2 regions of the Leclercia sp. CFBP8987 genome follow, and region 1 is predicted to be linked to the other one. Evidence: predicted binding sites of a transcription regulator. Region 1 holds the regulator's gene; the other holds the start of a gene.
What was found. The regulator Fur, encoded in region 1, represses iron uptake genes when iron is present. The targets are predictions, from matches to a motif close to ATAATAATGAGAACNACTATCAA.
Positions count from the first base shown of each region.

Region 1 (4,168 bases):
ACCGCAACCAAATATGTGCGCTTTGTCATAATCCTGACTTTTGATCGCTGAAAAGCGTTGATAATTCGCGTCGCGAAAAATAGTCTAAGGGCAGGAGATGTAAGCGGGTATTTCCGCTTACCTCCACTTTTAACTTTTTTGTTTTTCGCCGTTTTAGGCGCTTTTAATACGTCAAAGAGGATTAATTATGCGTACGTTTAGTGGCAAACGTAGTACGCTTGCGCTGGCTATCGCCGGTGTTACAGCAATGTCAGGCTGGGTGATTTCTCCGGAAGCTCAGGCCGAAGGTTTCATTGATGATTCAACCCTCACGGGCGGTATCTATTACTGGCAGCGTGAACGTGACCGTAAAGATGTTGAGTCAGATAAATATAAAACTAACCTCGCTCACTCCACCTGGAACGCCAATCTTGATTTCCAGTCCGGCTATGCCGCTGACATGTTCGGCCTTGATCTGGCTGCCTTCACTGCCATCGAAATGGCGGAAAACGGCGACAGCGGCCACCCGAACGAAATCGCTTTCTCCTCCAGCAACAAAGCCTATAAAGAGGACTGGTCCGGCGATAAGAGCGGGATCAGCCTGTATAAAGCGGCAGCAAAATTTAAATACGGTCCGGCCTGGGCCCGCGGCGGCTGGTTACAGCCAACCGGTCAAACCCTGTTAGCGCCGCACTGGAGCTTTATGCCGGGTACCTATCAGGGTGCCGAAGCCGGGGCCAACTTTGACTACGGCGATAGCGGTGCGTTGAGCTTCTCTTATATGTGGACCAACGAGTACAAAGCGCCGTGGCATCTCGAGATGGACAAGTTCTATCAGAATGACCGAAAAACCCGCGTCGACTATCTCCACTCCTTCGGCGCGAAGTACGATTTCAAAAATAACCTGATCCTGGAAGCCGCTTTTGGTCAGGCTGAAGGCTTCATCGATCAGTACTTTGCCAAAGCCAGCTATAAGCTGGATATCGTCGGCGGTCCGCTCTCTACCACCTATCAGTTCTACGGCACGCGTGATAAAGCCGACAGCGGCACCGTGAACGATATCTACGACGGTACGGCCTGGCTACAGGCGCTGACCCTGGGTTACAAAGTCGGGCAGGTCGATTTACGTCTGGAAGGGACTTACGTCAAGGCAGAAGGGCAGCAGGGTTACTTCCTGCAGCGTATGACCCCAACCTATGCGTCTTCCAACGGTCGTCTGGACGTGTGGTGGGATAACCGCTCCGACTTTAACGCCAACGGCGAAAAAGCGGTCTTCTTCGGCGCCATGTACGATCTGAGCAACTGGAATCTGGCGGGCTGGAGCGTTGGCGCGTCTTATGTCTACGCCTGGGATGCGAAACCGGCCGACTGGTTAATCAACAGTGCCGGTCAGCGTGAAGATATCGCCTCGAACAAGATCAAGGAATCGGCCTACAGCCTGGATGCGATCTACACCCTGCAGGATGGCCGCGCGAAAGGGACTATGTTCAAACTGCACTTCACGCAGTATGACAACCATTCCGATATCCCAAGCTACGGCGGCGGCTACGGCAACATCTTCCAGGATGAGCGTGACGTGAAGTTTATGGTTATCGCCCCATTCACCATCTTCTGATGACAATCCGGGCGGGGAATTCCCCGCCTGACTGGAGACCGTTATGCTGAAAAAAATCGTACTGGTCGCGGTGCTGGCATCAGGACTGGCCGCCTGCGCACAACCCCAGACCCAGAAAGAAGACACGCGTCTGAAAGAGGCCTACAGCGCGTGCATCAATACCGCTGAAGGTTCGCCAGAAAAGATCGAGGCCTGCCAGAGCGTACTGGACGTGCTGCGCCAGGAGAAGGCACACGAACAGTTTGCGACCCAGGAAACCGTCAGAGTGGCGGATTACCAGGCCTGTATTCAGGCGCGTAAAACGGGTAACAATCAGGACGTGACCAAAAACTGCGATAAAATCTGGCAGGAGATCCGCAGCAACAACGCGAAGTAATCTGCTTTTTGCCACGCCCGGTGGTGCAAACTGCCGGAACTGAGCCCGTAGGCCCGCGTAAGCGTAGCGCCACCGGGCTCTTTTTTTGCCTGTAAAAAGGCAAAAAAAAAGCCAACCGTCAGGTTGGCTCAGTGTCGATGCAGGGATTACTTCGTGTCGTGCGCGTGGTCATTTTCGCGACAGTCGCCTTCGGCACAGTGACCGTACAGGTACAGACTGTGGTTGGTCAGGCGAATGCCGTGACGTGCGGCAATTTCGCGCTGGCGTAATTCGATGGAATCATCGCTGAATTCGATCACTTTGCCGCAGTCGAGGCAAATCAGGTGATCGTGGTGATGCTGCTGCGTCAGTTCAAACACGGATTTACCGCCTTCGAAATTATGACGCGTGACGATGCCTGCATCGTCGAACTGGTTCAGTACACGGTAAACGGTAGCCAGACCAATCTCTTCGCCCATGTCGATCAGACGCTTGTATAAGTCTTCCGCACTGACATGATGGTTATCCGGACCCTGAAGCACTTCCAGGATTTTTAACCGTGGAAGCGTGACTTTCAGTCCGGCCTTCTTTAATGCGGTGTTGTTGTCAGTCATGCGGAATCTGTCCTGTTGCTAAACGATTCACTTCTAAAGAAGAAGTGACAGAAAATGCACCTGGGATAATGCGTCTCATTATAGAACTGCCATGACGTAATGAAAACTGCAAGTCTCAAGTAAAGTATGCTTATAAAAACGAGGTACCGCCAACAAAGTTGTTACAAGGTTCCCCGTTTACTCCTGGATCATTGTACAGGTATGGCAGCAAAAGTTAAAAATTTGTAGCAATTATTTTGATTGGAATTACCTATCAATGCGGCGCAACTTTAGCGTTGCGCCGCGACATCATCAAGCGTTGAGGATGTCGTCGAGGTGCAGTTCTTCGCGGATTTGTTTAACCCATTTGTCCACGCGCTCAGCGGTCAGTTCCGGCTGACGGTCTTCGTCGATAGCCAGACCCACGAAGTTGTTATCATCGGCCAGACCTTTAGAGGCTTCGAAGTGGTAACCAGCGGTTGGCCAGTGGCCCACAATCACCGCGCCGCGTGGCTCAATGATGTCGCGAATGGTGCCGAGGGCATCGCAGAAGTATTCTGCGTAGTCTTCCTGATCGCCACAGCCGAACAGGGCTACCAGCTTGCCGTTGAAGTCGATCTCTTCCAGAGACGGGAAGAAGTCGTCCCAGTCACACTGCGCTTCACCGTAATACCAGGTCGGGATGCCCAGCAGCAGAATATCGTAACCTTCGATATCTTCTTTGCTGCTTTTCGCAATGTCATGCACATCGGCAACGTCTTTACCTAACTGTTTTTGAATGTTTTTTGCGATGTTTTCGGTGTTACCCGTGTCGCTGCCGAAAAAAATGCCGATGATTGCCATGAGTAAAATAACCTCTTGATACTTAATGGTATGGTGGCGCAATTTAGCCACGGATAAGGGCAATCATAGCAGAACAGAGAAGCCTGCGGAAACTGCTATCACGCAGGACTGCACTCTGTGCTACATGAAAGCAACAAGAAGGGGAGTTTTCTGAGTTAAACCTTGCCGTGCCATTTCTCGAGCTGCGCGATCAGCATCTCTTCGATAAGCTCACTGCGGCTGATATCACGGGCATTCGCCAGCTCATTCAGCGCATCGACAGCGTCAGCATTCAGTTTCAGCTCGACGCGTTTAAGCCCACGACTTTTATCGCGTTTAAGCTGATTGCGCTTATTAATGCGCAGCTGTTCATCACGCGATAGCGGATTGGTTTTCGGTCGTCCCGGGCGACGCTCATTCGCGAACAGATCTATTGTCGTGCGGTCCGTGTGTTCTTTGGCCATGATTCTGAGACTTCGGGGGAAACAAGACACCCTGCTAATGCCCGGGCGATAAGCGCGCCATCATACATCACCGAAAACGGCACGCCAACGACTGGAGGCCTGCCGGCGACCAGTCGCTCTCTTTTTAATCAATTATTGATGTCAGCGAGGTAACGGCGGATAGCGCGCAGCACCGCGTCCGGTTTTTCAGCATGAACCCAGTGTCCGGCCCCGGCAATGACATGCGCTTTGGCCTGAGGGAATTGCGCCAGCAGCGCATCGCGGTACGCTTCGGTGACATACGGGGAATTGCCGCCAGTGATGAACAGGGTAGAGTGCGGCCACGCCGGGACCGGCTGCC
Region 1 covers NZ_CM188255.1:1,316,348-1,320,515, forward strand. Annotated here, with positions in the region: gene chiP (chitoporin ChiP) at 188-1,594, shown strand; gene chiQ (ChiQ/YbfN family lipoprotein) at 1,641-1,970, shown strand; gene fur (ferric iron uptake transcriptional regulator) at 2,117-2,563, opposite strand; gene fldA (flavodoxin FldA) at 2,855-3,385, opposite strand; gene ybfE (LexA regulated protein) at 3,541-3,828, opposite strand; gene ybfF (esterase) at 3,957-4,168, opposite strand, start outside.

Region 2 (4,168 bases), 2.1 Mb from region 1:
TCTCCCTCGGGCTGTGGCACAACTTCGGCGATGCCACGCTGATCGAAAACAGCCGTCAACTTTTACATCGTGCTTTCGATCTGGGGATTACCCATTTCGACCTTGCCAATAACTACGGTCCACCGCCGGGATCGGCGGAGCGTAACTTCGGCCGGATCCTGCAGGAAGATTTCGGCAATTTGCGTGATGAGCTGATCATCTCAAGCAAAGCGGGCTATACCATGTGGGAGGGGCCGTACGGCGACTGGGGGTCGCGTAAATACCTGATTGCCAGCCTCGATCAAAGCCTGAAACGCATGGGGCTGGAGTATGTCGATATCTTCTATCATCACCGCCCGGATCCGGAAACGCCGCTACGGGAGACCATGAAAGCGCTCGACCATCTGGTGCGTCAGGGCAAGGCACTGTACGTCGGACTGTCCAACTACCCGGCGGAGCTGGCCCAACAGGCCATCGACATCCTCGACGATCTGGGCACCCCGTGCCTTATTCACCAGCCAAAGTTTTCTATGCTGGAACGCGCTCCGGAAGAAGGATTACTGGATGTGCTTACGCAGAAAGGAGTGGGATGCATTGCGTTTTCGCCGCTCGCAGGCGGCCAGCTTACCGACCGTTATCTGAACGGTATTCCGGCAGATTCCCGCGCCGCCAGCGGCAGCCGCTTCCTCAACCCGGATCAGGTCACCGACGAGAAGCTGGAAAAAGTGCGCCAGCTCAATGCCCTGGCCGAACGCCGTAACCAAAAATTGTCGCAGATGGCGCTGGCCTGGGTATTACATCACGAGGCCATCACCTCGGTGCTGATCGGTGCCAGCAAAACGGCGCAAATCGACGATGCGGTGGGGATGCTGGCGAATCGTCACTTCACCCCTGAGGAGCTGAGCGAAATAGAATCAATCCTGAGCAGCGTTATTTAAAAGCACTTTTAGCAAAAAGTGCTACGCCTTCTGAATTAGGAGTTAAAGCGATTATCCGGGGCTTTACCGCCCCTTAATATTGCGTTAACAAGCCGCTTACGGCTCCGATCGTGAAGGAGAATAATAATGTTCAGGTCCCTGATTCTGGCAGCAGTATTAATGGCTTCAGCCCCGCTGGTCGCTAATGCTGGCGAAATCACCCTGTTGCCATCCGTAAAATTACAAATTGGCGATCGCGATAATTACGGTAACTACTGGGACGGTGGCGGCTGGCGTGACCGCGGCTACTGGCATCGTAATTATGAATGGCGTGGCAAACGCTGGCACAAACATGACAACGGCTACCACCGTGGCTGGGATAAACGTAACGCCTATGAACGCGGCTACCGTGAAGGCTGGCGCGATCGTGATGACCATCGCGGCCGCAAAGGTCACGGTCATGGCGGACACGGTCATCGTCACTAATACGAAAAAGGCGCCTCACGGCGCCTTTTTTATAATCCCAACGCAGTGCCGATAAGCAGCCACAGATTCAACGCCACCACCAGCACCACTATCGCCCACCCTGCCCGTTTCACCAGCACGCTGTTCACCAGATCGCCCATCAACGTCTTATTACTGGTGAACACCAGCAGCGGCACCAGCGCCAGCGCAATACCAAAGCTCAGCAGCACCTGGCTCATCACCAGAATGCGGGTCGGATCGAGCCCCATCAGGATCACAATAAAGGACGGCAGCATGGTGACGGCACGACGCACCCATAGCGGAATATGGAAGCGCACAAATCCCTGCATCACCACCTGTCCCGCCAGGGTACCGACCACCGTTGACGAAAGACCCGCTGCCACCAGGCTCAGGCCAAAAATGGTGGCCGCGGCGTGGCTGAGTAACGGTTCGAGGGTCAGATAGGCCTGATCCAGATCGGCCACACCGGTATGACCGTTAAAGTGGAATGCTGCCGCGGCGGTGGCCATCATCGCCAGGTTAACAAACCCGGCGATGGTCATGGCGATCGCCACATCCCATTTGGTTGCAGAATAACGCTCATGCCGCGACCCATCGTGCAGGTTCTGGGTCAGCGAGGAGTGCAGATAGATTACGTGCGGCATAATGGTGGCGCCCAGCACCCCGGCCGCCAGGAACACCGCTTCCGTGGTGGGCAGGCTCGGGATCGCCATCCCTTTGCCGAGCTGGACGACGTCAGGCTGGGAGAAGATCAGCTCAACGATATAGGCCGCCGCCACGAACAGCAGCAGGCCGCCAATCACTTTTTCGAGCGGTTTTTGCCCGCGGCGTTGCAGCATCAGGATCAGGAAGGTGGCAATACCGGTTAACACCGCCCCCTGAAGGAGCGATACGCCCAGGATCAGCTTAAAGCCGATTGCGGCACCGATAAACTCCGCAAGGTCGGTCGCCATGGCGATAATTTCGGCCTGCACCCAGTAAAACCAGACCAGCGGACGCGGATAGTGGTCGCGGATCTGCTCTGCGAGGTTTTTGCCGGTGGCGATGCCCAGTTTTGCCGACAGCACCTGGATCATCATCGCCATCAGGTTAGCCCACACCACCACCCACAGCAGTTTATAGCCGAAGCTGGCCCCGGCCTGAATGTTGGTCGCAAAGTTACCGGGATCGATGTAGCCAATAGCGGCAATAAACGCAGGTCCCATTAATGCAAACCGCATTTTGCGTGCTGCTTTGCCACTGCTACTCTCATCAATGCGACTGTTGGTCATTTTTGCCTCAGAAATATAGCCTTTGCTATGTTTAATGCTATCAAAATGCGAATGATTATCAAGTTCATTTAAAATGGTTATATTGATTACAGTGATAGCGAAGAACAATAAGCAGGCTGAAAACGTGGAAAGGCTGCCAAACGATAAATACACGCAACCTTTGTGAAGCGTAGCACACAAACTTAACTTTTAACTCATTTACACAACATAACAAAAACGTATCGTATGTCACTATTTTTGAGTCTCGTCACAGGACGTGACTATAGTGTGGCTTTGATCTCGTTTTCTTTACGCTTGTTTCATAGAATGTGCAGCGAAATTAAACCTGCCTCATATTTGGAGCAAATATGGACCGCGTCCTACATTTTGTCCTGGCACTTGTTGTCGTTGCCGTGCTTGCGTTGCTGGTCAGCAGCGATCGTAAAAAAATCCGCATTCGTTATGTTATTCAATTACTCGTTATTGAAGTTCTGCTCGCGTGGTTCTTCCTGAACTCCAACGTGGGTCTGGGTTTCGTAAAGGGCTTCTCCGAGATGTTCGAAAGCCTCCTCGGCTTTGCCAACGAAGGGACTAACTTCGTATTCGGTAAAATGAACGATGAAGGTCTGGCGTTCTTCTTCCTGAAGGTTCTGTGCCCTATCGTCTTCATCTCTGCCCTGATCGGTATTCTGCAGCACATTCGCATTCTGCCAATTGTGATCCGCGCTATCGGTACCGTGCTGTCTAAAGTGAACGGCATGGGCAAACTGGAATCTTTCAACGCCGTAAGCTCCCTGATCCTCGGTCAGTCTGAGAACTTTATCGCCTATAAAGATATCCTCGGCAAAATGTCCCGCAACCGCATGTACACCATGGCGGCTACCGCAATGTCTACCGTTTCCATGTCTATCGTGGGCGCGTATATGACCATGCTGGAGCCAAAATATGTGGTGGCTGCACTGGTTCTGAACATGTTCAGCACCTTTATCGTTCTGTCCCTGATCAACCCGTACCGCGTGGATGAGAGTGAAGAGAACCTGCAGATGGCGAATCTGCACGAAGGTCAGAGCTTCTTCGAAATGCTGGGCGAGTACATTCTGGCAGGTTTCAAAGTGGCGGTTATCGTTGCCGCGATGCTGATCGGCTTTATCGCCCTGATCTCCGCGCTGAACGCCCTGTTTGCTGCTGTGCTGGGTATCTCCTTCCAGGGCATTCTGGGTTATATCTTCTACCCGGTCGCCTGGGTGATGGGTGTCCCGGCAAGCGAAGCGCTGCAGGTGGGCAGTATTATGGCAACCAAACTGGTTTCTAACGAATTCGTCGCCATGATGGATCTGCAGAAAATCGCCGGTTCCCTCTCCCCGCGCGCTGAAGGTATCCTCTCTGTCTTCCTGGTCTCCTTCGCCAACTTCTCTTCTATCGGCATCATCGCGGGTGCGATTAAAGGCCTGAACGAAGAGCAGGGTAACGTGGTCTCCCGCTTCGGTCTGAAGCTGGTTTACGGCTCTACGCTGGTCAGCGTCCTGTCTGCGTCTA
Region 2 covers NZ_CM188255.1:3,451,005-3,455,172, forward strand. Annotated here, with positions in the region: gene SOM40_RS16615 (aldo/keto reductase) at 1-917, shown strand, start outside; gene ypeC (DUF2502 domain-containing protein YpeC) at 1,044-1,382, shown strand; gene SOM40_RS16625 (Nramp family divalent metal transporter) at 1,412-2,653, opposite strand; gene SOM40_RS16630 (NupC/NupG family nucleoside CNT transporter) at 3,001-4,168, shown strand, end outside.
Region 2: the regulator Fur is predicted to act here: its motif matches at 2,693-2,715, upstream of SOM40_RS16625 (Nramp family divalent metal transporter).